Regions from separate parts of the Mycolicibacterium diernhoferi genome, predicted to be linked through region 2. Evidence: predicted binding sites of a transcription regulator. Region 2 holds the regulator's gene; each other region holds the start of a gene.
What was found. Region 2 encodes LexA, which represses DNA repair genes until DNA is damaged. Its sites were predicted from a motif close to CGAACANNTGTTCG; they were not measured.

Region 1 (10,434 bases), 1.1 Mb from region 2:
GGTCGCCTCGGCCCGTTTACGCAGCGGGTAGACCCGCCGGTCGAGGTCGATACCGCCACAGCGTTCGGGTGCAGCGACGAACAGCTGGGCGAAGTACGGCATGCAGCTCAGGGCCGTGGCGCCCACGCCGGCACCGTCCGGGTCGATCGGAAGGGCGCGCCAGCCAAGGATTTCCAGGTTCTCCTCGGCGGCGATGCTCTCGATGCGCGCGCGGGCGTCGGCCCGGCTGTCCTCGTCCTGCGGCAGGAAGCAGATCCCGGCCGCGTAGGTGTTCATCCCGTCGGCGGTGGGCGCGGGCAGGTCGAAGTCGACGACACCGGCGAACAGCTCGACCGGCAGCTGCAAGAGGATCCCGGCACCGTCACCGCTGTTGGGCTCGGCACCGGCCGCGCCGCGGTGTTCCAGGTGTTCCAGCGCGGTGAGACCGTCCACCACGATGCTGTGGGACCGGCGGCCCAGGATATCGGTGATCATGGCGACACCGCATGAATCCGACTCGTTGTCCGGGTCGTAGAGTCCTTGGGCTTTGGGAAGGGCCGAGAACAGCAAGCGAATCTACCTCCGCAGTCTCCGTACTGATGTGTGGAGGGACTGCACCGGCCCGAAAACCCAGTATATCAGCGCGTCCGCGCGGGTATACAGCAGCGCGATCGTGCCACTATCCAGGCAGGAGGGTGGGCACCAGCGGGAAACCCGGCCAGTTGCGCACCACCGTCCAGGCCACCGCAGCGGTGACCACGGTGACCGTCGCAGCCACCGGCATCAGCGGACGTCCACGCCGCCACCGCACCAGCAGCCACACCGCGAGCAGCGGGAGACCGACCACCAGGAACAGATTGTCCACCGCGGCGGCCGCCAGATCGCCGTGCAGCAGATCATGGGTCATCCGCAGGCCACCGCACGCCGGGCAGTCCAGCCCGGTCAGTGCCTTGAACGGGCAGGCCGGGAAGAGGAAGCCGGGCTTGTGCGGGTCGGCCAGTCCGATGTAGGCCACCGCACCCGCCAGGGCCACTCCGCCGCCGATCAGCGCGGCGCGGCCCTTGACGACCTCAGGTGCCATCGCGCAGCGGACGGCCGTGCGGGTCGCGCACCCGGTCGGTGAGGATGAGAACGGCGTCCACGATGCCCCAGATGATCGCGCCGATACCGCAGGTGAGCAGCCCGACCAGCAGCTGGGCGATGCCCAGGCCGGTATAGCCGAGGTAGATCCGGCCCACGCCGACCAGTCCGAACAGTCCTAGCAGCTGGAGCAGGCCCGCGATCACCTTGGACTTGTCCGAGAACGGTTCGCCGGTGACCGGGTGCCGCCCGTACGGGGCTGCGGGGTCGTAGAGCGGCCCCGGATACGGCGGCGGTGGCGGTGGGTAACCGGGATCGGTCATGAATTCAGGATGCCAGAAGGTCGGTGGGCACGCGCTGACTCCAGGCCGACTCCCATTGCTGCGGAAAACAGCGCTGCAGCAGGTCGACCATGATCGGCACCGCCGTCGACGCGCCCGGGGAGGCGCCCAGCAGGCCGGCGATGCTGCGGTCTGCCGAGACGACGAGCTCGGTCCCCGACCGCAGCACCCCGCGGTGGTCGGCATCGGGGGTGACCAGCTGGGCGCGCTGACCCCCGCTGATCAGTTCCCACTGGGCCGGGTCGGCGTTCGGGTAGTACCGGGCCAGCGCCGCGTGCTTACGCGTGCGGGTGGCCAGCAGCTGGCCGATCAGATAGCGCACCAGGGCGAGATTCCTCCATGCCGCGGTCGCCAGCACCGCGACGTTGTGCCAGCGCACGGTGGCGAAGAAGTCGGTGAGCCGGCCGTGTTTGAGCAGTTTGGTACTGAAGGTGGCGTACGGGCCGAACATCAGGTGGCCGGTGCCGTCGACGATGCGTTTGTCCAAGTGCGGCACCGACATCGGAGGCGCTCCGATCGGCGCCTGGCCGTAGACCTTGGTGTCGTGCCGTGCCACCACCTGCGGGTCCGAGCACCGCAGGAACGCCGCACCCACCGGCAGCACGCCGTAGCCGCGGACCTCGGGGATCTTGGCGCGCTGCAGCAGTCGCAGTGCGTTTCCGCCTGCCCCGACGAACACCATGCGGGCGTGCAGTTCGAAATGTCCCGCCCGGTTCCGGCCGGAGATCTGCCAGTTCCCATCGGCGTCCCGAACCAGGCCACGCACCTCGTGGCCGAGCAGCAATCCGCCGCCGCTGTCGGTGAGAATGCGCACCAGCGCGCTCGTCAGGGCACCGAAGTCGACGTCGGTGCCGGCCGGGTGCCGGGTGGCGGCGACCCGCTCACCCGGATCGCGGCCCTCCATCACCAGCGGCGCCCACCGCGCGATGGTGGCCGGGTCCTCGGAGTACTGCAGACCATCGAATCGCGGGTCTGTCCGTAGGGTCTGGAAACGCTCACGCAGATAGGCGATATCGCGCTCGCCGAAGACGACGTCCATGTGCGGGGCGGCGTGCAGGAAGGTGTCGGGATCTAGCTGGCCCCGCGCCGCCAGGTGCTCCCACCAACGCCGCGACACCTGGAACTGTTCGGCGATGCCGGCCGCGGCGGACCCGTCGGCCGGGTCGGGCATGTAGTTGAGCTCGCAGTACCCGGAATGCCCGGTGCCGGCGTTGTTCCAGGCCTGACTACTCTCGGTGGCCACCTCGTCGGCGCGTTCCACCATGACGATCCGCCATCCCGGTTCCAGCGCCGTCAACATGGCGCCCAGCGTTGCCGACATGATGCCCCCGCCGATCAGTACGACGTCGGCTGTCGATTGCTCATTCATGACTCCACGATGACCTCCCACAATCGATGCGTCCAATGAATCTTCGGGGCAATATCATCCATATATGGATCAATGGTTGAGCCTGCTGGCGCCCCAGTTGCGCGCCCTCGACGAGCTGGCCGCGCAGGACGGGCACATGACCCGCGCCGCCGAGCGCCTCGGCATCCCGCAATCGTCGATGAGCAGGCGCATCCACGCGCTGGAGAAGACGCTCGGAATCGGTCTGCTGATCCAGGACGGCCGCACCGTGCGACTGACACCCGCCGCGGTCCGGCTCGCCGAACGGGCCCGCGATCCGCTGCACGCACTGGAAGCCACCATCGAGTCGATCGCCGGAGAGGCGGATGCCGAGCACGGCACCGTCCGCCTCGGATTCCCCCTGACCATGGGCTCGGGCCGGCTGCCGACGCTCGTCGCGGAGTTCCATCGCCGGGCGCCGGGCGTCCGGTTACAGATCACGCAGGCACACGGATCCCAGCTGGCGGCCGACCTGAAGGCCGGTGAGCTCGATGTCGCGGTGATGATCCCGGCGTCGGATCAGGTGCGACACAGCGTCATCGGGACGCAGACGATCCATGCGGTACTGCCCGCATCTCACCGATTGGCCACCCGCAGACGGCTGCGACTGTCCGAGCTGCGCGATGAGCCGTTCATCGCCAACCCGGTGACCTACAACCTGCGCCAGCTCACCGAAACATGGTGCGAACAAGCGGGTTTCACCCCGCGCATAGCTGTCGAGATCACCGAGTTCGCCACCATGCACGAACTGATCGGCCGGGGCCTCGGCATCGCGCTGCTCCCCCACGACGAACGCGGCGCACCGGATACCGTCGAGGTCGCGTTGACCCCGTCCGGTTATGAACGTCAGATCGCGCTGGCCTGGGGCCCGACCGCGGTGACCCCGGCCGCGCGGCGGTTGACCAGCTTCCTGCGGGAGCGTTACTGATCAGCTGGGAACGTTGGCCTTCACCGTTTCCAGTGCCGCGGCGGTCAGCCGGGCCAGCTCCTGCGCTTCGGCGGCATCGAGCGCCTCGTCGACGAGTTCGGCCATCCGGCGGTTGGTGGCCCGCTCGGCGTCCTCGTAGCGGTCCTTCTTGTCCGCGCCGTCGGCGTATGGTTCGGGCCAGCCGAACATCGCCGCGTACTTGGGGCCCTTGTTGAGCATGTGCGCTTCGATCGGGCTGACACCGGCCAGACTGAGCGCATTGAAGTGCAGTCCGGCGCGCAGCTCGCGGAGCACGAACATCACCTGCAGGGCCCGCGCCGGCGCATCCTCGGCCAGTGGCATCGCGCGCCAGCCGGCGAACAACGGCGACGCAGCGATGGGTGCCACCGCGATGAGCTTCTCGCCGAGCGCGGCGATGCGGTCCACGCCCTGTGCGTCGGCCAGATACTTGCGGCCGAATTCTGCTGCCTGGTTCCAGTACACCTCAGCCGCACCGGCAGCACCGCGCACCGCGATGCCCTCCTCCCACATGGCCGACAGGCCGGCGGGTTCGAACACCGCGAAAGCCGCACTGACGGTGGCACCGGTTGCGTCACCGAGGACTCCACCGCGGCCCGCCACGTAGCCGGCCAGCGGGTTCTCATAGCCGGCGGCGACACTCTCCCCGTAGGTCTGCGGGTGCAGCATGAACACGGCCACGGCCTGCTCGATGGCAGCTCCCGCGGTCGCAGTGGTTTCAATGAGATCGGCGGCGCTCAATCGAATCATCTCCTGAGTAATTCAGCGGTGTCAGAGACGAACATTAGCCCGCCGGCCGGGCCTCAGAAATTTCTTTGGCCTCTTTCGTCCCTGCTGTCACATCCTGTCAGGGTTTGTCGGTGGTCGCACGTATGTTCGAACTATGAGCAGGGATGTGGTGCAGGGTCGGGAGGCGGTGCAGCATGCACTCTCCGATCACGCCGCGTCCACCAAAGCCTTGCTGGATGCCGACTTCACCGTGTTCGACACCGCGGAGTTGTTGGCCATCCAATCCGAACGCGAACTGCGGGCGCGCGCGGACGAGATGATCGGGCACCGGATCCAGGCCGCGCTGATGGACCGGGCCACCGCGCATGAGATCGGCGGGAAGTCCTGGGTCGATGTGCTGGCCACCCGGATGCGGATCAGCCGTGCCGAGGCCGCCCGCCGGGTGTCGGGCGCCGAAGTGCTTGGCCCGCGCCACGCCATCGGCGGGGAGGTATTGGAGCCGGTGCTGGCGGCCTGTGCCGCCGCGTTGGCCGACGGAGCGATCTGTGCGGGGCACATCAAGGTGGTCCGGGCGATAATGAAGACCGCGTGCGGCCGGATGACTGGTACCGAGTTGGCGGACCTGGAGGTGTCGCTGGTCGCCGCGGCCAAGACCACGACCCCGGAAACCCTGGAAAAGGCCGCCGAACGGGTGCTCTACAAACTCAACCAGGACGGCCATGGCCCCGATGTCGCGCGGCATAAGCGGGGCATCACCCTGGGCCCGCAGGATGCCGACGGGCTGGTGCGCATCACCGGCTGGGTCGATGCGGAGTTGGCGGCGTATCTGGGCACCGCGCAAGAGGTGTGGGGCCGGCCCGGGGTCAACAACCCCGATGACGCTGAGCCCCAGCTCAATCCGGACCCGAACCCGCTCGAAGACGAACCCGGGCCGGCGTGCGATCCGGAGGGCGAAGAAGAACCCGCGGGCGCCGACAGTGAAGACGACGCGGCCGATGAGGGACTCGCGGATCCGGCCGGTGAAGAGCCCTTCGCCGACGCTGACACAGCAGAAGATCCCGATCCCAACCACCCCGCCGACTTCGGTGCCCTGGCCGACCTGGCCGCCGGTGATACCCGCACCCGGGCCCAACGTTTGCACGATGCCGTCAAGGCGATCCTGCGTGATGCCCTGATGGCCAAGAGCCTCGGCCAACACAACGGCATCCCGGTCACCATCGTGGTCTCCACGACGTTGGCGGAATTGGAGGCAGGCGCCGGGATCGCGGTCACCGGGACCGGCACCCTGATGCCCATGCCGGATCTGATCCGCCTCGCCGAACAGGCGTACCACTACCTGGTGGTGTACCGAAAACACACCGCCGAACCGCTCTACCTCGGGCGCACCAAACGCCTGGCCAGCAAGGCCCAACGCCTACTGCTCTACAACCGCGACCGCGGCTGCACCCGGCCCGGCTGCACCAAAGCCGCGTGTCAGTGCCAGGCCCATCACGCCGAACCCAGCTGGAACAACGGCGGACTCACCGACGCCCCCACCCTGGCCCTGGGCTGCGGCCCCGACAACCGGCTCGCCGAAATGGGCTGGACCACCAGCATCGACCACGACACCGGGCGCACCCACTGGCACCCACCCCCACTGATGGACACCGGCGGTGACACCCTCAACCACCACTTCCACCCCGAAGAACTCCTCCCACCGGAGGAGCAGGACGACGGTGACCGATGACGGTCAGTCGTCGGAAGGCTTCACCGCCAGAACGGGTTTCGGGCATTCCAGGATCAGCTTCTGCGCGACGCTACCGAGCAACAGCTTGCCCACCGGGCTACGGTGCCGGATGCCGATGACCAGTAACTGCGCGGCCGGGCGGTCCATCGCCGCCAGTAGTTCCGCGGCCGCGTCCACACCGACCGGCTGCGCCAGCTCGAACGACACACCGCACTCCTCCAGGAGGGCCTCCAGGTCGTGGACCTCGCCGGCACCGGCAAAGCGCGAGTCCACGTACGACTCCCCCGACGTCGAGTTGATCACCAACAGGTCGGTGTCGCGCAGTTTCGCCTCCGCGATGCCGTGCTCGAGCGCGGCATAACCGAATTGGTCTGCGGTGTACCCGATCACAATCATGAGTTCGCAGCCTTTTCCTTCTGGTCCCGGTCATCCTCGACGATCAACAGCGTCTCCTCACTGCGATGCATCAGCCGCAGCACCAGCGGCGCCAGCAGCAGCAGCGCCATCAGCACGTAGGTGACGATCGCCACCGGTTCGGTGAACAGATTGCTCCAGTCCCCGCCGCCGAGTTGCAGACTCTGCCGCAGCTGCCGCTCGATCCGCGGACCCAGGATCACCCCGATGATCAACGGCAGCACCGGAAGCCCGAACCGGCGCATCATCAGCCCCATCAATCCGAAGATCAGCAGCAACAACAGATCCAGCGGCTGCAGGTTCACCGCGAACGCCCCCAGCGCGGCGAAGAACAAGATGCCCGCATACAGGTAGGGCCGCGGCGTACGCAGTAGTTTGGCCCACAGCGGCGCGAGCGGCAGGTTCAGCGCCAGCAGCATGGCGTTGCCGATGAACAGGCTCGCGATCAGCGTCCAGATCAGCAGCGGTTCCTTGTCGAACAGCGTCGGGCCGGGCTGGATCCCGTAGGACACAAACGCCGTCAGCATCACCGCCGCGGTGGCATTGGTGGGCAGACCGAGCGACAACATCGGCACCAAAGTCCCTGCGGCCGAGGCATTGTTGGCCGCCTCCGGCCCGGCTACACCCTCGATGGCGCCCTTGCCGAACTCCTCGGGATGCTTGGACAGCTTCTTCTCGGTGATGTAGCTCAGGAAGGTCGGCAACTCCGCGCCACCGGCGGGCAAGGCGCCGAACGGGAACCCGTACGCCGTCCCGCGCAGCCACGGCTTCCAGGACCGCTTCCAATCACTGCGCCCCATCCACGGCCGCCCGACCGGGATGACATCGGCGGGACGACGGCGCAGATGCGCCGCCACCCACAGCGCCTCACCGACCGCGAACACCGCCACCGCGATGACCACGATGTCGATGCCGTCGGCCAGCAGTGGCACCCCGAAGGTGGCGCGCGGTTGACCGGTCAGCGAGTCGATGCCGACGATGCCGATCGCCAGGCCCAGCAGCAGCGAGATCAGCCCGCGGACCTTCGAGGATCCCAGCACCGCAGTCACCGCGACCAGCGCGAACAGCATGATCGCCAGATAGGACGGCGCGCCCAGGGTGACCGCGAATCGGGAGACCGCCGGCGCGAAGGCGGCCAGCAGCACGGTGCCGATGGCCCCCGCGATGAACGAGCCGATGGCGGCGGTGGCCAGTGCCTGCGCGGCGCGACCGGCCTTGGCCATCTTGTTGCCCTCGATCGCGGTGATCACCGACGACGATTCACCGGGTGTGTTCAGCAGGATCGACGTGGTCGACCCGCCGTACATACCGCCGTAGAAGATTCCGGCGAACATGATGAACGCCGCACTGGGGCTGACGTTGTAGGTGATCGGCAGCAGCAGTGCCACCGTCATCGCCGGACCGATGCCGGGCAGCACCCCGACCGCGGTCCCCAGCAGCACGCCGATCGCGGCGTACAGCAGGTTCATCGGTGTGGCCGCCTCGGCGAACCCCTGTAGCAGCCAGTCGAAATTCTCCATCTACAGAATCCCATCCAGGATGCCTGCGGGCAGCGGGATTCCGAGCCCGGAATAGAACGCGTAGAAGCTGACCAGCGCCAGCACCACACCGATCGCGATGTTGCGCAGGTAATGCCGGCTGCCCAGCACGGTGGCGCAGCCGGCGAAGAACAGTGCGCTGGTGATCGCCCAGCCGAGCGGGTTCACCAAGACGATCAGCATGACGAACAGACCGATCAGCAGGCCCACCGTCCGCCAGTCGCTGGGCATGTCGGGGTCGACGTCCTCCCCCGCGTCCGCCTCGCCGGTGGAGCCACGCGGGATCGCGATGGCCAGGATGACCGCCATCACCAGCAGGCCCACCCCGATGACGATCGGGAAGAAGCGCGGCCCAACGGGATCCACCTCGGCGTAACCGCCCGGCATGGTCAGCGCGTCGTAGAGCAGAAATGCACCGACGGCCACCATCACCACACAGACGACGTACTGCGCGTAGTCGGGCCGTACCCGCGCGGCCACTTCCGGTTCGGTACTCACACCAGCCCCAGATCCGTCAGCGTGGTCTCGACGCGCCGGTCCTGCTCGGCCAGGAACTCCTCGAATGCGGGCCCGGTCAGGAAGGCATCGGTCCAGCCGTTCTTCACCAGCGCCTCCTTCCATGCGTCGGTCGCGTGCAGCTCTTCCAGGATCTTCACCATGGCCGCCCGGTCCTCATCCGAAATGCCGGGCGGGGCAAGGATTCCGCGCCAGTTGGTGAACGTCAGGTCGATGCCGGCCTCGCGCAGGGTGGGCGCGTCGACGCCTTCGACCCGTTCGTCCCCGGACACCGCGAGCACCCGCACCTGACCGGATTCGATCTGGTCGACGTACTCACCGAGCCCCGAGGTGCCGGCCGCGATCTTGTTGCCCAGCAGGGCCGTCAGCAGATCGCCGCCGCCGTCGTAGGAGACGAAGTTGACCTTGGTCGGATCCACGCCGACGGCCTTGGCGGTCTCCATCGGGAACAGGTGGTCCGGGCCACCGGGGTTGGAACCCCCGCCGACGGTGACCTTGGTGGGATCGGCCTTCCACGCCGCGACGAAGTCCCCCACCGTCCTGAACGGCGAGTCAGCGGGCACCAGGATGCCTTCCTGCTCCTCGACCATCTTGGCCAGGGCGGTGGCGTCCGAGGCGCGCGCCGTCGAACCGTTGGTGAAGACGGCCCCCACCACCCCCAGCCCCATCATCATCATCAGGTCGCCGTTACCGCGCTCGTTCATCAACCGGGCCATCGCGACCGTGCCACCCGCGCCGATCACGTTGAACACCTCGACGCGGCCGGTGATCTCGTCGTCCTCCATGATCTTGACCGCGGTGCGCGCGGTGAGGTCGTAGCCGCCACCGGGGCTGTTGGGCACCATCATGCGCAGCCGGTGCAGCCCGGTCTCCTCTCCGCGGGTCACCCCGCAGCCGGTAAGCAGGAGCGCAGCGATCAGGGCGATCAGCAGGCCCCGTGTCGCATGACGCCGTTCGAACATGTCGTCCCCAATCACTTGTGTGTGATGCTCAGCAATACTGAACACCGACCGTGACCCAGGTCACTCATGTGGACGCAAAGGAAGTTGTGGTCATTAAGAACACGAGCTGGAGCCGCAGCCTCGCCGGGCAGTTCCTGGCGTTTCAGCTGGTGGTGGTCGCCATCGTGCTGATCGCGGTGGCGGCCGTCTCGGTGGCGCAGTCGACCAGCGAGTTCCGCGAGGTCCGCGGCCTGCGGATGATCGCGGTGGCCGAGAACATGGCCTCGACGCCGATCGTGCGGGACCGGTACTCCGATCCGTTCGCGGACGAGTTCCTCGCGCCCGAGGTCGACCGGGCGGTGGCGCTGTCCGGCGCCAGCCTGGCCGAGATCCTCGGCCCGGACGGCACCGTGCGGGCCTCGTCCGACCCGGCCCGCATCGGGGCGCAGACCGACCTGGGTCCCAGCCGCGCCGACGAGGGCCGGGCCTGGTTCGGGGACGCCGAGGTGGACGGCATGCACAGTCTGATCGGGCAGGTGCCGATCCTGTCCAGCGACGGTGACGTGCTGGCGGTCGCCTCGGTCAGCGAGGGCTATCCCTCGCTGTGGCAGTCCCTTGCCGGCGCCGGGGAACGCCTGGTGGTGTACCTGGGCCTGGGTGCGCTGCTGGGGATGGCGGCGTCCTGGCTGTTGTCGCGGCGCATCAAACGGCACACCCGCGGGCTGGAGGTCGCCGAGATCGCCGGCCTGGCCGATCATCGGGAAGCGTTGCTGCACAGCATCCGTGAGGGAGTGGTGGCGGTGAACCCGGATGGGGTGATCACGGTGCTCAACGACA
Region 2 (10,434 bases):
TGGGCAAGGAGGTTCAGTGCATCGTCATCGACCTGGCGGCCCTGGCATGCGCGCCGCACACCCCGGATGACTTTCTCTCTGCTGAACGGTTCGGTGACACCGCTGCGCTTGACGACCGCGAGTACCGCGGTTTCCACGGTGGTGAACCTACGCCCGCATTCGGGGCAAGATCGGCGACGTCGGATGGCCTGACCTTCGTCGGCCTCACGGGAATCGACGACACGCGAGTCGGGATGGCGGCAGAACGGACAGTGCATCACCGCTCCTTTGCCCCACCGCTGGTCTACCAACTCGATTGTCATCGAGCCTACCTGGGCGATCACCCGATGGGGGCAATGAGGGTCTGGCCGGCCTGCACGGTGCTGGTTTCGAGCTTGTTGAGTTCACGGATACGTTCCACCACCGAGCCCGCCGGCACATCGGGCGCCACCCGCGCCGCGATGTGCTGCAGCGTCTCACCGGCTTCCACGTACACCACGGACAACCGGGTGGGCATCTGCACCGGCTCCTCGGTGGGTCCGCCGAGTTGGGCGACCAGCCCCAGCCACAGGGTGAACCCGCCGGCCAGCAGGGCCAACAGCACGGTGGCGACCGGCGTGATGGGCCGACGACGGTGCGAGGCACGGGACATCAGCACCCCGGTGTTGCGGTAACCCAGCGGCGCCCCTCCCGGGCGGCGGGACTGCACGCGCCGGCGGCGCACCACCACGTCGCGTGGCAGCGGCCACACCTCGGGCGCCATCGCCGTCTGCCGGGGACGCGCGTCGAACTGCGGGGCACTGGTACGAGCTTCGAGAATGGTCATCGGACTGCTGCCTCTCGGTAGGGGTCTCGCCTGGCGGCTTTCGCTTCTGTGTTCGAATGCTAGTCGATCATGTGTTCGATGAATAGAACACGTGATCGAACTGTTGCCAAACGATAAACCGGACCACCGACAAGTAGCCCGCGCGCCGAATCAGCCGGTGCGCCCCGCCAGCAGCCCACTGGAGGCGAACTTCAGCCCGCTGCGCAGTTCTTCGAGGCTGATCGGGTCGTCACTCTCGACGTAACGCAGGGTCGTGGCGACGGCCATGTTGAAGAACAGCCAGGCCAGGGCGCGCGGACTGAGCTCATTGCGGTACTGGTCGCGGTAGTGACCCATGTGCAGGGTCGTCATCGCCAGCAGGGTCGCACTCAGCCCGGAGACGATGTCGAAGGCACGGACGCGCTCGGGCCGCTGAGCCAGATAGCGGATCAGGGTCCGATTGGCGAGCGTGAACTCGATGAGGATGTCGATGGAGGCCTGCATGGCCTCTTCCGGCTCGTGCATGGTCACCGACCGCAGCATGTCCTCGATCGCCGGCGCCTGGTCGGCCGCCAGCCGCTCGATGGCCGCATCGATGATCTCCTCCTTGTTCGAGAAGTACTGGTAAATCGAGCCCTTGCTGACACCGGCCTTCTCGGCGATCGCGTTCGTGGTCAGCCGGTCCGGTTCGGTGGTGCGCAACAGGTCCGCTGCCGTGGTCACGATTTTTGCGACCATATATCTAGAGCGTTCTTGTTTCGGCACTTTTCTACGTCCTGAACTGCGGTTTTCTGCAACCATGCTGTTCCCTTACACGACTTGTTTGCGACCTCTGGGTCATATTAGCGTCGGGGTCCTCAGCACGAGGAGGTGCGAGCAGCCATGACTGCCACAACGGATCTGCCGGCCCAGAACGCCGAACACACCGGAGCTCCCGAGCTCGTCCCATTGGATTCACTGACCGCCGAGCACACCGGCCGGTGGACATTTCTCATCGTCGAGGGCGCGGCCTTCATGATGCAGGCCATGCACCCGGTGATCGCCGAGGTGACCGGCCGCTATTCCGCGGGGTTCCGCGGTGATGCCGGCGGTCGTGCGATCCGCTCGGTCGACTCGGTGCTGCGCTGGACCTACGGCGGCACCGCGGCCCTCGCGGAGGGCGATCGGGTCCGCGCACTGCACAAGCCGCTCACCATGACGAGCGAACTGACCGGGAAGCGGATCAGCGCACTGAACACCGAGGCCTACCAGTGGGTGATCGCCACCGGCTACCTCGTCAACGCCCAAGGCGGCGGGCGCTTGCTGATCGGGCGGGATTTCACCGATTCGGAGAAAACCGAGCTCCTGCGCGACAACCGTCGACTGGCCGAGCTGCTGCACGTGCCGATGCGCGGTTACCCGCAGACGCTCGCGGAGATGACCGAGTACTACGAGAACATGATCGACACCCTGCAGGGCACCCCGCAGGCGCTGCAGCTGATCGCGGACTTGAAGGCCGGCAAGCTGGAGCTCTCGACGTCGATGCCCAAGGCGCTCGAACCACTGCTCCGGACGGCCTTGCGGCCGGCGCTCCGGCTCAACTACCTGTCCATCGTCGGCCTGCTCGATCCCCGGCTGCGCGCCAAGCTCGGGGTGAGCTGGAGCCGGCAGGAGCAGATCCAACTGCAGGTCATCTACGCCGCGATCCGGGCGGCGTACCGGGTGCTGCCGGACCGACTCACCTACTTCCCGCTGGCCTATCACGCGCGTAAGCACCATGAGTGCCTGAAGAAGATGGAAGAACGCCAAAAGAAGTCGTTCGCGTACAACCTGCCCGACACGCCTCGAACACATGTTTGATTATGTCTTCGCCTGCGACTACATTCGGCCATATGAGCGAGAGCACCGAACACCCTGAGGCACGCTCCAGTCTGACCGAGCGTCAGCGCACCATCCTGGAGGTCATCCGCGCCTCCGTGACCGAACGCGGCTACCCGCCGAGCATCCGGGAGATCGGCGACGCCGTCGGTCTCACCTCGACCTCGTCGGTGGCCCACCAGCTGCGCACCCTGGAACGCAAGGGCTATCTGCGCAGGGACCCGAACCGTCCGCGTGCCGTGGACGTCCGCGGCGCGGACGACAACGTGACGCCGAAGAACGTGACCCCGATCGTGGCAACCGAGGTCGCGGGTTCCGACGCGCTGCCGGAGCCGACGTTCGTCCCGGTCCTGGGCCGGATCGCCGCCGGTGGGCCGATCCTGGCCGAACAGGCCGTCGAAGAGGTCTTCCCGCTCCCCCGAGAACTGGTCGGCGAGGGCTCGCTGTTCCTGCTGAAGGTGGTCGGCGAATCGATGATCGACGCGGCGATCTGCGACGGCGACTGGGTGGTCATCCGGCAGCAGAACGTCGCCGAGAATGGCGACATCGTGGCGGCCATGATCGACGGCGAAGCCACCGTGAAGACCTTCAAGCGCACCAAGGGGCAGGTGTGGCTGATGCCGCACAACCCGGCGTTCGAGCCGATCGACGGTAACGACGCCCAGGTGCTCGGCAAGGTCGTCACCGTCATCCGCAAGGTCTGACGGGTTCGCCCGGGGAGGCTCAGTCGGCCCGGACGAACCCGTTCGTCCGGGCGAACTCCTCACTGGCGAACCAGATCTCGGCCTCGGTGTCCCGATAGCCCGGGCTGCCGGGAGCCCAGTACAGGCCCGACTTGGTGTCCGCCTTGATCGGATAGCCCTCGGGCGCCCGGTACCGGTCGCCGTCGGCCAGCCGCATCGAGGTCCAACCCGGATCCTCCGGCTCGTCGTCCTGGATCGCGGCGTGCCGGCCACTGGGGAAATCGGGCTCGTACCCGGACCAGACCGCGGTGGTGGGCGGGTCGAAAGCCGGCGCCTCGGACAGTGATTCGATCCGGGTGGGCGCGGTGTCCACCGCGTCCGGGTCGGAATCGAAACTCAGATCCTCGGCCGGCGCGTGCAGTTCCTCGAGCTCGTCGCCCTCATCGGAGTCGTAGTCGCCGGTGTCCTCATCGGTGTCGTAATCGCCGGACTCGTCGCGATGCTCGGGATCCGGGCCCGCCGAGATGGTGCCGAACGCGGGCACCTCGCTGACCGCCGGTGCCGAGGCCCACAGGCTCTGGGGGGCGTCCGGCTCGCGATCGCCGTACTCGGGCTGCTTGTACTCGGGCTCGTCATACCCCCGGTCGTAGCGGTCGTCGGCATAGTCATCCCCGAAACCGTCGTCCTCGTGGGACCGCCGGTTTCGCAGCACCGCGACGGCGATCAGGGCGATCACACCGATCAGCGGGATCAAGCCGAGCAACCACCACCAGCGCCACGAGTACCACTTGTCGCCGCTGTCGGCGTCCGCGGTGGCCGCCGAGCCCGGCGCCGGAGCGGCCGGGGAGTCGGCACCGGGCACCTGCAGCCCGACGAGCTGCGACTGCAGGCCGGCCGGCTCGGTGCTGAACTTGCCGCTGGTCCTGTCCCACGAGATCGATCCGCCGTTGAACTGCTGAGTGACGACGTTGCCGTGGTCGGTCTGGTCGCCCTTGGGGGCGCCCAGCTCACCGGTCGCACCGCCGAGTTTCTGCCACGCGGCGTTCATCGCGCCGCGCACGATCACCGCGCCGAAGTCCGGCGTCCAGAAGATGACCGGATCATCCTCCGCGGCGAACGGAACCACCCGGCTCTGCGGTGCCAGACCGCCGTCGGCCTCACTGGCGGTCGGGAACCCGAGATCCCCGGTGGGTCCGCCCACGCTCTCGTACTTGGCCAGCACCTGTCCGGTGACCACATTCGCGCCGGTTTCGGGGCTGTAGAAGATCTTGCCGCCCGCGTAGTTCTGGCCGACGCCGTCGGCGCCGATCGCGTACTGGGCCCCCTCTTCGGCGCCCAGGGGTCCGAGCGCGCCGCCGGCGGCCCGGCGGGCGGCGTTGATCGCCGAGGTGGCGTCGGAGGGAACGTCGATGGCGCCGAGCTGATCGGCGAGCTCCGGCGGCACGGTGGTGAAGGCCCGGGTCTTGCGGTTCCAGGAGATCTCACCCCCGGTGAACTTCTGGGTGAGGACGTCACCGTTGGTCATCTCGTCCTCGCTGGGCACTCCGAGCACGCCGGCCGAGCCGCCGAGCGCGTCCCACGCCGAGTTGATCGCCCCGCGCACCACCCGGGCGCCGGTGTCCGGCGTCCAGAAGATCACCGGGTTGTCCGGGGCGCTGAACGTGGAGTTGCGGCTGTTGGCCGCGCGGCCGGGTCCCTCGTCGATGGTCGGGAAGCCCAGGTCGCTGTCGGCGGGGCCGCCGAGCGCCTCGTACTTCTCCAGGATGGCACCGGTGACGATGTGTGCCCCGGTCTCCGGGGTGAAGAAGATCTGGCCACCCGCGAACTTCTGGCCGAAGCCCTCACCGGCGGGATAGACGCCACCGTCGCGCGGCCCCAGGGGCCCGCCTTCGCCGCCACCGGTCTCCCACGCCGCCGTGATCGCGGCGTCGGCGTCGGCTTCCGGAGTCGCCGCAGCGGATGGTGCGAGCAGCACCATAGCCGCGATGAGCCCAGCGCTCACCAGCCCTGTTGCTGCCCGCCCGGCGATCCTGCTCAGCCGGGTTCGCTGCCTGGTCATTCGGTCCCTCCCGAAGTCGGACAAAACCACACGAAAGTAGCGTGTTCGTCAACTCTGCTTCAGTTGACCTCGAACTCGTGGGATATCCGCCACCTGCGGTTAAGCGTGTCGGACGAAATTCCCGCGGGTAACCGTAGCCGCCGGGCCGTCGTGGGAGCACCCTAGGATTCGGTGGGTGTCCCGCCGCAGCCTCGCCCATTGGGGTGCCTTCAGCGCCGAGGTGCGCGACGGCGAGATCGCCTCGGTGACCCCGGCCGCCGGCGACGCCGACCCCTCTCCGCTGCTCGGCAACCTGCCCGGTTCCCTGCGGCATCGCTCCCGGATCGCCGGGCCCGCGGTGCGCCGGGGCTGGCTGCAGGACGGGCCCGGACCCAGCGACCGACGCGGCGCCGACGAGTTCGTGGCGGTGTCCTGGGACGAGCTCACCGAGCTGCTGGCCGGTGAACTGCGCCGGGTGATCGACACCCACGGCAACGAGGCCATCTACGGCGGCTCCTACGGCTGGGCCAGCGCCGGGCGGTTCCACCACGCCCAGAGCCAGGTGCACCGGTTCCTCAAGCTGCTCGGCGGCTATACCTCGTCCCGGCACTCCTACAGCCTGGGCGCCACCGGGGCGATCATGCCCCGGGTGGTCGGCACCCACGACGATCTGTTCAAGCGCTCCACCGCGTGGGACGTCATCGTCGAGCACACCGACCTGTTCGTCGCCTTCGGCGGCATCGCGCTGAAGAACACCGGGATCAACCACGGCGGCACCACCGCCCATCCGGCCCGCGCCGCATTGAACCGGCTGCGGGAGCGCGGCGGCACCATCGTGTCCTTCTCCCCGCTGCGCGACGACGTGGACGGCGAGTGCGAATGGCACGCGCCCGTCCCCGGCACCGATGTGGCGATCATGCTCGGGCTGGCCCATGTGCTGGCCACCGAGGGGCTGGCCGACCGGGAGTTCCTGGACATCTACTGCATCGGCTACCACCGGTTCGAGCGCTACCTGCTCGGCACCGACGACGGTGTGCCGAAGTCGGCACGGTGGGCGGCCGCCATCAGCGGGATCGCGGCCGAGGACATCACCGCCCTGGCCCGCCGGATGGCGGCCGGGCGCACCCTGGTCACCATCAGCTGGTCACTGCAGCGCACCCGGCACGGCGAGCAGGCCCCGTGGATGGGCCTGACGCTGGCCGCCATGCTCGGCCAGATCGGGCTGCCCGGCGGGGGTTTCGGGCACGGGTACGGGTCGATGAACGAGCCCGGGCTGGCACCGCTGCGGCACCGGCTGCCGGTGCTGCCGCAGGGCCCCAACCCGGTCTCGACGTTCATCCCGGTGGCCGCGGTGTCCGACATGCTGCTGCACCCCGGCCGGGAGTACGACTACAACGGTCTGCGGCTCACCTTCCCCGACATCCGGCTGGTGTACTGGGCCGGCGGCAATCCCTTCCACCATCACCAGAACCTCCCCCGGCTTCGCCGCGCGCTGGCCCGGCCGGACACCGTCGTCGTGCACGATCCGTACTGGACGGCGATGGCCAAGCACGCCGACATCGTGGTGCCCTCCACCACCGCCTACGAACGCGACGACTACTCCGGGTCGCGCAACGATCCGATGCTGACGGCCATGCCGGCGCTGGCACCGCCGTACGCCCAGTCCCGCGACGACTACACCACCTTCGCCGCCCTGGCCGAGCGCCTCGGCGTGGGTGCGCCGTTCACCGAGGGCCGTACCGCCCGGCAGTGGCTGGTGCACATGTACGAGAAGTGGGCGGCCGGAGTGGACTTCGCGGCGCCGCCGTTCGACCAGTTCTGGGCCGACGGCGGACTGCGGTTACCCACCGAACCCGGGTTGACGCTGCTGGCCGATTTCCGCGCCGACCCGTACACGCACCGACTGAACACCCCGAGCGGGCGCATCGAGATCTTCTCCGCCGACATCGACGGGTTCGGCTACGACGACTGCCTGGGCCACCCCGCCTGGTTCGAACCCACCGAATGGCTCGGTGGTGCGCGCGCGCAGACCTATCCGCTGCACCTGATCGCCAATCAGCCGGCCGGCAGGCTGCACGGTCAACTCGACGGCGGGGCGGTCAGCATGGCGTCCAAGGTGGCCGGGCGCGAACCGATCCGGATCCACCCCGCCGATGCGGCGCAGCGGGGGTTGGCCGACGGCGATGTGGTGCGGGTGTTCAACGACCGCGGGGCCTGCCTGGCCGGGGTGGTGACCGACGACCGGCTGCGCCCGCAGGTGGTGCAGCTGTCCACCGGCGCCTGGTTCGATCCGCTGGATCCCGCCGACCCGGATTCGATGTGCGTGCACGGCAATCCGAACGTGCTGACCGCCGATGTGGGCACCTCGGCGCTGGCGCGTGGCTGCACCGGGGCGCACGTGCTGGTCCAGGTGGAGAAGTTCAGCGGGCCGGTGCCGCCGGTGCGGGCCCACGAACCGCCGGTGATCCACTAGGCCAGCCGCGGCGCCACCAGGTCGACGAAGGCGTCCACCACCCGATAGGCGTCGGCGATCGGGTGACCGTGCAGGATCGCCCCGGAGAGCATGGTGCTGATGATGCCCCAGGCCATCATCGCGGTGTCCACGGATTCCTGGGCCCCCAGCGCGGCGAAGTCCGCGGCCAGCGTGCGCTGGGCGACGGCGGCGAACTGCTCCATCAATGCCTCGGCGTTGGCGTCGGTGGAGTTCTGCAACAGCATGCACACCTTGAAGAAGGCCGGACGGCGTTCGAAGCTGGCGATGATGCCGCGGACCTTCTCGCGGACCCGGAGTTCGGCCGGCCGGGTATCGGCGGTGGCGGTGTCGGCGGTGTCCGACGCGAAGGCGGGCTGGGCCCAATCCATCAGCACCGCGGCGTAGACGTGTTCCTTGGAGGTGAAGTAGCGGTACAGCGTGCCCAGTGCGACGTCGGCCGCGTCGGCGACGTCGCGCATCTGGATCTGGTCGTAGTCCTGGGCCTTGAGCAGGGCCTGCGCGGCGGCCACGATCTGCGACCGGCGGGCCTGTTTGTAGCCGGGCAACTCGGTCATGGCCGGGTCACCCCCTCGGCAGGCCGAGGATCATCGTCGCGATGATGTTCAGCTGGATCTCGACGGTGCCGCCACCGATGACCTCGGCCGGCATCATCAGGCTGCGCGCCACCGCGGGCTGCTCACCGCCGCCCACCATCGCCGCGCGCCCGCTGAAGGCCAGCGCGTCGGCGGTGACCCGGCGCACCAGCAGCGCGGTCCCGACCTTGCCGATGCTGGAGGCCGGCCCGGGGCCGTGCCCGGCGAGCCGGCCGAGGGTGTCGCGCACCGCCAGCGCGCCGATGGCGTTGGTGGCCGCCCGCACCTCGCCGAGCGCGACCCGGACCTGGGTGTCCTGCGGCGCCCGCCGCGCGAGGGCCCGCAGTTCACTCTCCTTGTCCTGCTTGACGTAGGCGCCGATCGCCACCCGCTCGTTGGCCATGGTGGCCAGCGCGTGGGACCAGCCGGCGGTGGGTTCACCCACCAGCATGGCGTCGGGTACGAGCACATCGTCGAAGAAGACCTCGTTGAAATGCGCCTCGCCGCCCGCGGTGCGCAACGGGGACACCGTGATGCCCGGCGAGGTCATGTCGACCAGGAAGTATCCGATCCCCTTGTGTTTCTTGGCGTCCGGATCGGTACGCGCCAGCAGGGCACCCCAGTCGGCACGTTGGGCCGAGGAGGTCCAGACCTTCTGGCCGTTGATCCGCCAGCCGCCGTCGACCTTCGTCGCCCGGGTCGCCAGCCCGGCCAGATCCGACCCGGCACCGGGTTCGGAAAACAGCTGGCACCAACCGATCTCGCCGCGCATCGTGGGCACCGCGAACCGATCGCGCTGCTCGTCGGAACCCGCGCCCAGCACCGTGGGCAGGATCCATTCCGCGATGCCCAACGACGGCCGGACCAGATAGGGCCGCTTGTCGAACTCCTCGTCGATGATCAGCTGCTGGGCCGGTGTCGCCGCCAGCCCCCACGGGGCGGGCAGGTGCGGTGCGACCAGCCCGGCGTCGGCGAGCGCGGTGCGCCGGGGCCCCGTCCAGTACTCGGCGTACTCCGGGTTCTGCCGGCCCGGGGTGTCGTTGCGCAATTGGGCGGCGGCGTCGAGGGCTGCGGCGATCTCGGCCCGGAAGTCCGGTTCGACCTCAGTCAGTTCGATGGTGAAGTCCCGGCCGGGTAGATCCGGATCCCCCAGTGCCCGTGCCCATTTCGTCGCCGTCCCGGCCGCGGCGGCCAGGCTGATGGCCCGTTTCCAGTACAGGTGCAGGTCGTGTTCCCAGGTGTATCCGATCGCACCGAACATGGTCAGCGCGTCGACCACCAGTTCCGGTAGCCGGCCGATCGCGGTGACCGCCGCGCCGGCGGCCGCGATGTGCTGCTGCACCGGTGAACGGTCCCCACCGCGGACCGCGTCCCAGGCCGACGCCGCGGCCAGCTCGCTGGTGATGTACAGCATCGCGGCCTTGTGCTGCAGCGCCTGGAACGAGCCGATCGGGCGGCCGAACTGTTCGCGCACCTTCAGGTAGGCGACCACGTTGTCGACGCACCAGCGCGCGATCCCGGCCGCCTCGGCCGCCATCATCCCGACCGTGATGCCGACGGCGGTGGCCTCGTCGACTCCGGCGAGCGCGTCGGCGGTGTGCACGCCGCGGCAGTCCAGGGTGCCGACGTCGCGGGTCAGGTCGGTGGATGTCTGCGCCTGCACGGTGAGGCCGGGCGTATCGGTGTGCAGCGCGAACCACAGCGGCTCGCCTGCCTCGGTTCTGGCCCCGAGCACGATGATGTCCGCGGCGCACAGCCCGAGGTGCGGACCGGCGGACCCGTCGAGCCGCCATCCCCCGTCGGCGGTGGTGGCCCGGATCTCGCCGTCCGCCGGGAGCACGAGTGCCGCGGTCCCCCCGGCCACGATGGCCTCCAGCAGCGCCGCCGCGGGCTCTCCGATTGCGGTCGCGAGCACCGCGCCGGCGATGACGGTGGGCAGCAGTGGGCCGGGCAGCAGGCCGTGACCGGCCGCGTCGAGGACACAGGCGGCCTCGGCCAGGGTGCCG
Region 3 (10,434 bases), 2.3 Mb from region 2:
ACCGCCTTCAGCGAGTGGTAGACCTCCGCACCCCAGCGCAGCGACTCCTTGAACGTCGGCGCACCGATCGGCGCGATCATGAACTCCTGGACGTCGACACCGGTGTCGGCATGCGCGCCGCCGTTGATGATGTTCATCATCGGCACCGGCAGGATGTGGGCGTTGGGTCCACCCAGGTAACGGAACAGGGGCAGCCCGGCACTGTCGGCGGCGGCCTTGGCGACCGCGAGCGAGACGCCCAGGATCGCGTTGGCGCCCAGCCGGGACTTGTCCGGGGTGCCGTCCAGGTCCAGCAGAGCCTGGTCGACGAGCCGCTGGTCGTCGGCGGACTGGCCGATGACCGCGGGCGCGATCTCGTCGAGAACCGCCTCCACGGCCTTCTCGACGCCCTTGCCGCCGTACCGGGTACCGCCGTCACGCAGTTCGACGGCCTCGTGCTCGCCGGTCGACGCGCCCGAGGGCACCGCGGCCCGGGCGATCGTTCCGTCGATCAGGGCCACCTCGACCTCAACTGTCGGGTTACCACGAGAATCGAGGATCTCGCGGGCTCCGACCTGTTCGATGATGGGCACGGGCTCCTCCTAGAAACACGACGATGAGATGACGGGTCTGACGCTCGACCAAGAGCCTAAGGGTTGGCCAACGCGGGGGTGCGTTCAGCGTGAGCTACCGCGGGCGTCCCTCGGCGTAGGCAGTGGCCCAGTCCCGGACGTTGCGTGCGTACTGATTGGACAGGTTGTAGGCGCGTAAAGCTTGCATCCAGCCCTTCGGCGTGGACAGGTCCTTGCCCCGCCAGCATAGATAGCCCGCCGCCGACAGCGCGGCGTCGTCGAAGTTGTCCGGGCTGATCTCGCCGTCGTTGTTGGCGTCCACCCCGTACAGCCGCCAGGTCTCCGGGATGAACTGCATGGGGCCCATCGCCCGGTCCAGCTGCGCGTCACCGTCCAGTTCGCCGTTGTCGGTGTCGAGGATCTCCATGTTGCCGCGGGTGCCGTCGAGCTGCACGCCGCGGATCAGCGGTGTGATGTCGCCGTTGGCGGCGATGGCGGAGCCGTGATAGGTGCCGTGGTGGCTCTCGATCATCCCGATACCGGCCAGCGTCGTCCAGGCCAGGTTGCACTTCGGGTTGACGACCTGGGCCACCCGGGCGGCGTAGGCATAGGCCTCCAGCGCCTTGGCCGGGATCCCGACCACCGGGGACAGGTCGGCGGCCCACTCGCTGAGCGCATCGGCGGGCCGGCCGGTGGCGTTGGTGTCGATCTCGGGGACCGGGGCGCCCGCCGGAGGCGGCACCCCTTCGGGGATCGGATTGCCGGTCTGCCAGGAACAGCTGGACGCCAGCAGGAGCAGCGTGGCGACCACGACGGCGGTCACTCGCAGCCAGCGGGCCCGCATCGGATGCGGTTCGGTGGGCGTCGCCGACTGCACCGGGGGCGCCGAGGCTACTGCGGGAACGGTCGACGCCGGGGACGACACACTCCCTACGTCGGACAAGGCACTCCCTCAAAACCCCGCGCTTCTGATATCGAAGCGGCCGTTCAACCCCGCTCAAGAGTAACGGGGCGACGGGGGCCCGCACCGGATCGTGGCCCGCGATCCCCCGATTAAGGCAGGTATGCCTATCCAACCTTGATCGAACGGGTACTGTGCACCCAGCCACCTAGGAGGTTCGATGAAACGGCATTTCGCCTGGCAGATCCCGGTTGTCGCAGCAGCACTCGCTCTCAGCGGATGTTCGGGCAGTGGCTCCGACGGCGAGTCGGACACCGCAACCGCCACGACGACCTCGGGCGCGTCGGCCACCACCTCGGCGGCCGCGGCGGCCAACCCGCTGACCGAGAAGGCGGCCGTCGAATACAAGGCCTACGCCACCGCCCAGATCGACCGCCTCGTCGCCGACGTCAAGGTGTTCACCGACGCCGTCCGGGCCGGCGATCTGCAGGCCGCCCAGGACGCCTACGCACCGTCACGCGCGCCGTGGGAACGCATCGAACCGCTCGCCGGGCTGGTCGAGGAGATCGACGGCAAGATCGACGCCCGCGTCGACGATTTCGCCGGCGTCGACGACCCGGCATTCACCGGCTGGCACCGCCTGGAGTACCTGCTGTTCGAGAAGAACACCACCGAGGGCGGCGCGCAGTTCGCCGATCAGCTCGACGCCGACGTCGCCGCGCTCAAGGAACAGTTCCCCGCGGTCGAGGTGAAGCCGGTCGACGTGTCGACCGGTGCGGCCGAACTGATCGAAGAGGTCTCCGAGGGCAAGATCACCGGTGAAGAGGACCGCTACGCCAAGACCGACCTGTGGGACTTCGACGCGAACCTGCAGGGTGCCCGTGATGCGGTCAACAAGCTGAGCCCCGCGTTGGTGGAGGCCGATCCGGCGCTCCTGGGCAAGATCGAGGCCGGCATCAACTCGGTGTTCGAGACCCTGGGCCCGCTGCGCCGCGGCGACGGCTGGGTGCTGTTCTGCACCGAGAACGACCCGTACCCGTCCGCGCGCTGCCCGCAGGTGACCGTCACACCCCAGGTGATCGACACCCTCAAGGCCCAGCTGGCGGGGCTGTCGGAGAACCTGTCGCAGGTCTCGGGAGTACTGAAGCTGCAGTGAGCCAGCCGCAATGAGCCGTGGCATTTCCCGGCGCGGATTCGTCGCCGGGGCGTTGAGCGCCGGGGCAGCAGTCGGAGCGGGAGCGGTGGCGGGCTGCAGCCCCGAGCCGCAGGTTCCACAGCCGACCGAACGATTCATCGACTTCGAGGGTGCGCACCAGCCCGGGATCACCGCGCTGCCGATCCCCGAACAGGGCCTGGTCGCGTCGTTCAACGTGCACGCCAGGAACCGCGCCGAACTCGCCTCGACGCTGCGCGAACTCACCGACGAGATCCGCGGGCTGATGGCCGGCAAACCGCCGGAGACCCGCGACCCGGCCTACCCGCCGGTGGACTCCGGGATCCTCGGCGAGAAGCCACCTGCGGACAACCTGTCCATCGTGGTCGGCGTCGGCGCCTCCCTGTTCGACGACCGGTTCGGGCTGGCCGACCGTAAGCCGCGCGAACTGATCACCATGCCGTTCCTGGCCAACGACCGCCTCGACCCCAAGCTGTCGCACGGAGACATCTCGGTCATCTTCGAGGCCGGCCACAACGACACCATGCAGTTCGCGCTGCGCCAGTTGATGCGGCGCACCCGCAGCGACCTGGTGCTGCGCTGGATGATCGACGGGTACGCCCGCGGCATCGGGGCGGGCGCCGTGTCGGAGGCGGCCACCCCGCGAAACCTGCTGGGGTTCAAGGACGGGACCTCCAACCTCGACGTCTCCGACGACGCCCTGCTCGACCGGCACGTCTGGGTGGGGCCCGATGACGACGAGCCGGACTGGACGGTGGGCGGGACGTATCAGGCCGTGCGCATCATCCGGAACTTCGTCGAGTTCTGGGACCGCACCCAGCTCGTCGAGCAGGAGGCACTGATCGGCCGCGCGAAGGTCAGCGGCGCCCCGCTCGGCATGGCCGGCGAGTTCGACGAACCGGATTTCGCCGCCGACCCCGACGGTCAGCGGATCAAACTCAACGCCCACATCCGGCTGGCCAACCCGCGCACCCCGGAGTCCGAACAGAACCGCATCCTGCGCCGCGGGTTCAACTACTCCCGCGGGTTCGACGGCGCCGGACGACTGGACCAGGGCCTGGCCTTCATCTCCTACCAGCGCAGTCTGCAGAAGGGCTTCCTGGCGGTGCAGGCCCGGCTCAAGGGTGAGCCGCTCGAGGAGTACATCATGCCGGTCGGCGGCGGGTTCTTCTTCGTGCTGCCCGGGGTGATGGGCCATGACCGGTTCCTCGGCGATGAGCTCGTGGACTGATCGGTCTACTAGGACCGGTAGTAGACACCCGGTAGAGTCCGGTTGGTGACCTCGCCGACCACACGCGCGCGCGGCCTGCGCGCTGCGCTGGTCGGCGTCAGCGCGGCGGCGGGCACCACCGGCGCGCACGCGGCGGCCTCGGGCTCCTTCCCGCACGGCGCCGCCCTGATGGCCGCACTCCTGGTGTGCGCCACCGCCGGTGCGGCGGCGGCCGGCATCCGGCTGCACAACCGGCACGCCCAGCGACTCGGTCTCATCGCCGCCCTGGGCGCCGCCCAACTGCTCGGGCACCTGACCCTGGCGATGACCGGCGGCCACCACGGGTCACCGGGCCTGGACATGAGCCCGTCGATGCTCGCGGCGCACGCCGCCGCGGCGGTGGTGCTCGGAGTCGCCATCGGCGCCGTCGAACACCTGTACCTGGTCTGCTCCTCGGTGCTGCGCTGGCTGCGACTGTTCGCCACGCGCACCCCCCGCCCGGCGCCCAAACGGATCCGGCGGCACACCAACAACGTTGTCGCACAGTCACTTCTGTGGCACACCGGGCTGGGCATGCGCGCCCCGCCGATGGGTGAGCGCGCGACCGCTTAGCGGTCGTCTGCTCTCACGATGCCGCGGCCCGCCGGTCGCGGCCGTCCGCACGTCCGCGTCCTGCGGCGTCGCGTCCATCTGCCACATCTCAAGCCGAAGGCTGTCCATGTCCCTTCCCGATGACACCATCGCACCTCCACCCACCGATCCCCATCCCCCGCGGCGCAATTGGCGTCCGTTCGTGATGCGCCTGCACTTCTATGCCGGCGTGCTGATCGCACCGTTCATCCTGATCGCCGCGGTCACCGGCGGCCTGTACGCGCTGGCGCCGAGCATCGAACGCGTCGTCTACGGCGACATCCTGACCGTGCCGGCGGCCGAGCGGCCGCTGTCCCTCGGCGACCAGATCACCGCCGCGCAGAACGCGTTCCCGCAGCTGAGCATGACCGGGCTGCGACCGCCGGCGGCACCCACCGAGTCCACCCGGGTGTACTTCGCCGACCCGGCGCTCGACGACGAGCTGCAACGCGCGGTGTTCGTCGACCCGTACACCGGCCGGGTGCTGGGTGACGAGACCAGCTGGCTGGGTTACCTGCCGGTGAGCACCTGGCTCGACGGTTTCCACCGGCACCTGAACCTCGGCGAGCCGGGCCGGATCTACAGCGAACTCGCCGCATCCTGGCTGTGGGTGGTGGCCCTCGGCGGCGTGGCGTTGTGGCTGAGCAGGACGGCCGCCCGGCGTGGCCGCGGCCGCCCGGGCAGCCGGGCCCGCACCTTGAACCGGCACGGCGCCACCGGGGTTTGGCTGCTGGCCGGCCTGCTGTTCCTGTCGGCCACCGGCATCACCTGGTCGACCTACGCCGGGGCACACGTCAGCGATCTGCGGGCGGCGATGCAGTGGCAGCGTCCCCAACTCGACACCGACCCGCACTCCGGTCACACCGGTCACGCTGCGCCACCGGCTTCGGGCGCATCGGGGGTCATCGACTTCGAGGCCGTGCTGCGGGCCGCGGCGACGGCCGGGGTGCAGGCGCCGCTGGAGGTGACGCTGCCCGCCGGGCCCGGCCAGGGTGTCACGGTGGCCGAGATCGACAAGGCCTACCGGCTGACCACCAACGCCGCATCGGTCGATCCGGTCACAAACTCGGTGACCGGTGAGATCGACTACTGGCGTGACTATTCGGGCGTCGCCAAGCTCGCCGACTGGGGCATCCGGGGGCACATGGGCCTGCTGTTCGGGCTGCTCAACCAGCTGCTGCTGCTCGGTGTCGCCGTCGCACTGATCGGGGTGATCATCGGTGGCTACCGGATGTGGTGGCAGCGCCGCCCCACCCGCGGATCGGCGTGGGCGGTGGGTCGCCCACCCATACGCGGTGGGTTGAGACGGTTGCCCCCGGCCGCGATCGGTGCGCTGGTGCTCGCCGCGGTGGCGGTGGGCTGGTTCCTGCCGCTGCTGGGGATCTCGCTGGCCGCCTTCGTGGTCCTGGACCTCGCGATCGCCGCGGCCAAGCGACGCAAGGAGCGCACCGATGCGTAGAGTGCTGATACTCCTTGCCGTGCTGGTACTTTCGGCGTGCGGCTCCCCCGCCGACCAGCAAATGGCCGAGTCGGTGTCCATCCACGACCAGTGGGCCTCGGCCGGTGACGGGCAGATGGCCGCGGTGTTCGGCACGCTGGTCAACGACGGCCCGCGCGAGGCCCGCATCGTGTCCGGCAGCTCCCCGGCGGCCGGCATGGTCGAGGTGCACGAGGTGGCCGGGGCGACCGGCGCGAAGACGATGCGCCCCAAGGCCGGTGGGCTGGTGCTGCCGGCCGGCGGCAGCCACGACCTGGTGCCCGGCGGGGACCATCTGATGCTGATGGATCTCACGGCGCCGCTGTCCGCGGGGGCCGACATCGAGTTGACGCTCCAGTTCGAGGACGGCTCCACGCTGCCGGTCACCGTGCAGGTGCGCGACTTCGCCGGGGCCGGCGAGAACTATCAGCCCCATGGTTGACGTGAACCGGCGGCGCCTCCTGACCGGGGGCGCCGCCGCGCTGGCCGCCGGGGCGGCCGTCACCCAGTGTGGTGCCGCCCAGTCCGCGACCCCGGCCGGTTTCGGCCACACGGTCGAACCGTATTACGGGGAGCATCAGGGCGGGATCGCCACACCCGCACAGGCCCACGCCCTGTTCGTGGCACTCGACCTGGTCCCGGAGGGCGGCCGCGGCGCCCGGGAGACGCTCGCCGCGGTGCTCAAGCTGTGGTCGGCCGATGCGGCCCGGCTCACCCAGGGCCGCCCGGCACTGGCCGACACCGAACCCGAACTGGCACACCGTCCGGCCCGGCTGACCGTGAGTGTCGGGCTCGGGCCGGCGCTGTTCGAGCGGATCGGGCTCGCGCACCGGCGCCCGCCCACGGCGATCGATATGCCCGCGTTCCGCACCGACCGGCTGGACCGGCGCTTCTGCGGGGGCGATGTGCTGCTGCAGATCTGCGCCGACGACCCGATGGTCGTGGCGCACACCGCCCGGGTGTTGCTCAAGAACGTGCGGGCGATGACCGTACAACGCTGGCGGCAGAGCGGTTTCCGCACCGCGCACGGAGCCGACGGGTCCGGGGCGACGATGCGCAACCTGATGGGTCAGGTGGACGGCACCTCGAATCTGCGCACCGCGGCCGAGTTCGACCGCTTCGTCTGGGATGACGGGGCCGGGCAGCCGTGGTTCGCCGGCGGCACCATCCTGGTGGTGCGCAGGATCCGCGCCGAGATGGACACCTGGGACGAACTCGACCGGGCGAGCAAGGAATTCGCGATGGGCCGGCGCCTGGACACCGGTGCGCCGTTGACCGGGACCCGTGAATCCGACCCGCCGGATCTGCAGGCGCAGGTCAACGGGATACCGGTCATCCCGCCGAATTCGCATATCGCGCTGGCCCGTCCGGTGCACGAGGGCGAGCGGTTCCTGCGCCGGCCGTACAACTACGACGATCCGCCGGCGGCCGGGGCGACCACCGACAGTGGGTTGATCTTCGCGAGCTACCAGCGTGACCCGGCCCGCCAGTTCGTCCCGGTGCAGCAGCGGCTGGCCGGAGCCGATGCGATGAACCCGTGGATCACCACCGTCGGGTCGGCGACGTTCGCGATGCTGCCCGGCGTCGCCGAGGGCGGCTGGCTGGGGCAGGGACTGTTCGGCTAGACGGGCGGTCCCGGCCATCATCAATAGCGTTGCAGGACATCGTCTCGGAGGTCGCGACATGGGGCGGAGCACGCACTCGGTGGCATCGAGTCGCGTGCATGCTGTCGACACCGGGCCACACTGGACGCGGCCAATGACTTGACGCATACCGCATCTAGCCACCCGAACTGCCACCGATGTCCTGGGAGATGACACTTGCGCGGCGGTTTGAACCCGCGTAGTATCGAACACACGTTCGAATGCGACGTGGCTCCCATCGCTCCACGGTGAGCTTCAGACCGCGACTCCGGTCGCCGAGAGGTTCTTCTGTCCCGCGGGACTGGTCGAACCGCCTTGCCTGATCGTGCCGTTGTGCACCTTCTGTGAAAGTCGGTATCCGTCATGGACGCCACCCATCTCGAAACGTTCATCGGTGCGTTGATCGACGACCTTGCTGTTGGACCTCCGGATGAAGACGGCGAACGCAGACTGTTTCATCTGCTGGACTGTCCCCGCCGGGTCTTCGATGAGCAGCCCCTGCTCGCGGTGCTGGTGGCCGCAGTCACCGCCCGCAATCTCCTTGATCATGTGATCGCCCAGGCGACCGCGGCCACCGAGCGACTCGGGATCCCGGCCCGCAAGCACCTGCACTCGGGAGCCGATCTGCTGACCAGTTGCGGCGTCTCTCCAGGCGCGGCACACCGGGCGGCGCGGGTCGGCCGGGCTGCGCACACCCTGCCGGCCCTGACCCAGGCCCAGCGCCTCGGCGGGGTCGGCATCGAATTCGCCGACGCCGTCGGACGCGGCGTCACCCACATCAACGCCAGAGTGCCCTTGTCCGAAGAAGACCGGTCCAAGGTCGTCACCAAACTGATGATCCAGACCACCCCGGCGCAGGTGGCCGAGAAGGCCCGCGAGATCGCCATCGACAGAGCCGGGGTACAACCCGAAGACGATCAGTCGGTGCCGGTCGCGGAAAACGCCGACCTCAACGAGATGACGCTCGTCGTCAACGACGAAGGACGCGTTGCAGCCACCCTGGACCTCGATGCACTCACCGGCGAAGAACTGCTCACCGCATTGGACCCGCTGTGCCGGCCCGTCCCGCTGCCGGACGGCTCACCGGACCCGCGCCCTGTCGGTCAGCGTCGCGCGGACGCCCTCGGTCAAGTCGTGCGAACCTACCTGTCGAACTCGCGGCGCCCGACCTCCGGGGGCGTGCTCCCGCACGTCACCCTTATCCGGCCCCAGCCAACAGGGTTCGTCGACACCCTCGGATTCACCGGCCCCATCACCGCCACCACCGCCGACCTGATCACCTGCGACAGCACTGTCGGGGTAGTGACTGTCGATGACGCGGGAGCGCCACTGAATGTGGGGCGCAGCGAGCGACTGTTCCCACCCACAATTCGTCAAGGGTTGGCAGCACGCGACCGTGGTTGCGCACACCCGGGCTGCGGGCGACCGGTGTCCTGGTGCGACGCCCACCACATCACCCCATGGAGCAGCGGCGGCACCACCTGCCTGGACAACGGTGTGCTGCTGTGTCGACGCCACCACACCGCGATCCACCACGGCGGCTGGCAGGTCTACCTCGGCCCCGACCGCCACCCCTGGTTCATCCCGCCCCACAAACCCAATGAAGCAGAACCGGCGCACCTGCGCTCCCACGCACGACGCACCATGACCGACCTACCCACCGCCGCGTAACCAAACCCTCCGCGCACCTTGACAACTACACAGAGAACGCCGAACCAGCGGCGGGAACCGGCACACACGAACGAGCCGGACCCGCCACGACGCCTTGCGTCCGACTAGCCTGGCCAGTGCGCGCGCCACTCGTCGGCGCTGATGGCCTCCGGCGGCGTATCCCCGATCGGGCCGCCGCCGCGGGCGGCCGCGACCGCCTTCTCGGCCGCGCGGATCGTGTCCATGAACTCCAATGTCGCTGTTCGCAGCACATTCTCGATATCGGAGTCCACCGTGATGCGCACCTCGCGCAGGCTGTCCGGCACCAGGTCGTCGGGCAGCCCCGCGGCCGCGGCACGCTCGAGCACCTTCTGGGTCAGCGCGAGCGCGGGCTGACCGGTGGCCACATCGTCCATACAGGAGGCCCGCACCTTCTCCAGCGATTTGCGCTCCTCCCACTGGGCGAGCTGCTCTTCCAGCGAGATCGACTGGCCGGCAAGCACACCGGCGGCCCGGTTGCCCAGTTTGCGCACCAGTGCGTCGGCGACATCGTCGATATCGAACGGGTGCACGGGCGCGTCCTCGGCGATGCGGGCATGGAACAGCACCTGCAGCAACACATCTCCGAGTTCCTCACGCAGCTCCGCAGCGTCACCGCCGCGCACCGCGTCGAACAGCTCGTAGGTCTCCTCCAGCAGATACCGCCGCAGCGAATCGTGGGTCTGCTCGCTCTCCCACGGGCCGTCGGTGCGCAGCTTGTCCATGATCGCCACCGCGTCGACGAGTCGTTCACCGGGCTGCGGGCCGGGCGCGGCGATCAGCGTCGCCCCGGCGCCCAGCCGGGCCCGCACCGCGGGGTGCTCCGGGTCCGAGGACAGCAGCACGGCGGCCGCGTCGTCATCACCGGGCAGATACGGCCGAGCCGACGGCAGCGACCACGGCACCTTGATCGGCATCTCCTCGGTGTACCGCACGTCACCGGCGAGCAGACCGACCGCCTCCACCGGAACCAGCGAGGGCCGGCGCGGGTCGACGAGAACGACTGTCATTGCGCGCCACCTCCAACTCCCAGGTCGGTTATATCAACCTCGTTGACCGGGCGACCGTCCAATGCGAGCAACAGCCCCGCAACCGCTTGCAGCAGTTCGAGATCACGGATGCGCGGGGCGCCCACCCCGGTGCCGGCCCGCGGGATCGG

Region 1: the regulator LexA is predicted to act here: its motif matches at 4,599-4,612, upstream of K0O62_RS17565 (HNH endonuclease signature motif containing protein).
Region 3: the regulator LexA is predicted to act here: its motif matches at 7,793-7,806, upstream of K0O62_RS23245 (HNH endonuclease signature motif containing protein).

The regions. Positions count from the first base shown of each region.
Region 1 is NZ_CP080332.1:3,692,842-3,703,275, forward strand. It holds gene gltB (glutamate synthase large subunit) at 1-549, opposite strand, end outside; gene K0O62_RS17540 (DUF2752 domain-containing protein) at 659-1,060, opposite strand; gene K0O62_RS17545 (NINE protein) at 1,050-1,382, opposite strand; gene mqo (malate dehydrogenase (quinone)) at 1,387-2,769, opposite strand; gene K0O62_RS17555 (LysR family transcriptional regulator) at 2,834-3,715, shown strand; gene K0O62_RS17560 (SCO6745 family protein) at 3,716-4,474, opposite strand; gene K0O62_RS17565 (HNH endonuclease signature motif containing protein) at 4,617-6,188, shown strand; gene K0O62_RS17570 (universal stress protein) at 6,192-6,584, opposite strand; gene K0O62_RS17575 (tripartite tricarboxylate transporter permease) at 6,581-8,122, opposite strand; gene K0O62_RS17580 (tripartite tricarboxylate transporter TctB family protein) at 8,123-8,638, opposite strand; gene K0O62_RS17585 (Bug family tripartite tricarboxylate transporter substrate binding protein) at 8,635-9,618, opposite strand; gene K0O62_RS17590 (sensor histidine kinase) at 9,705-10,434, shown strand, end outside.
Region 2 is NZ_CP080332.1:2,594,382-2,604,815, reverse strand. It holds gene nrdR (transcriptional regulator NrdR) at 1-257, opposite strand, end outside; gene K0O62_RS12315 (LysM peptidoglycan-binding domain-containing protein) at 320-805, opposite strand; gene K0O62_RS12310 (TetR/AcrR family transcriptional regulator) at 956-1,522, opposite strand; gene K0O62_RS12305 (oxygenase MpaB family protein) at 1,667-2,623, shown strand; gene lexA (transcriptional repressor LexA) at 2,656-3,345, shown strand; gene K0O62_RS12295 (sunset domain-containing protein) at 3,365-5,383, opposite strand; gene K0O62_RS12290 (molybdopterin guanine dinucleotide-containing S/N-oxide reductase) at 5,559-7,835, shown strand; gene K0O62_RS12285 (TetR family transcriptional regulator) at 7,832-8,410, opposite strand; gene K0O62_RS12280 (acyl-CoA dehydrogenase family protein) at 8,418-10,434, opposite strand, start outside.
Region 3 is NZ_CP080332.1:4,920,602-4,931,035, forward strand. It holds gene eno (phosphopyruvate hydratase) at 1-572, opposite strand, end outside; gene K0O62_RS23210 (lytic transglycosylase domain-containing protein) at 667-1,395, opposite strand; gene K0O62_RS23215 (EfeM/EfeO family lipoprotein) at 1,673-2,608, shown strand; gene K0O62_RS23220 (Dyp-type peroxidase) at 2,619-3,857, shown strand; gene K0O62_RS23225 (hypothetical protein) at 3,903-4,448, shown strand; gene K0O62_RS23230 (PepSY-associated TM helix domain-containing protein) at 4,555-5,925, shown strand; gene K0O62_RS23235 (copper chaperone PCu(A)C) at 5,918-6,385, shown strand; gene K0O62_RS23240 (Dyp-type peroxidase) at 6,378-7,568, shown strand; gene K0O62_RS23245 (HNH endonuclease signature motif containing protein) at 7,950-9,257, shown strand; gene K0O62_RS23250 (nucleoside triphosphate pyrophosphohydrolase) at 9,362-10,285, opposite strand; gene mfd (transcription-repair coupling factor) at 10,282-10,434, opposite strand, start outside.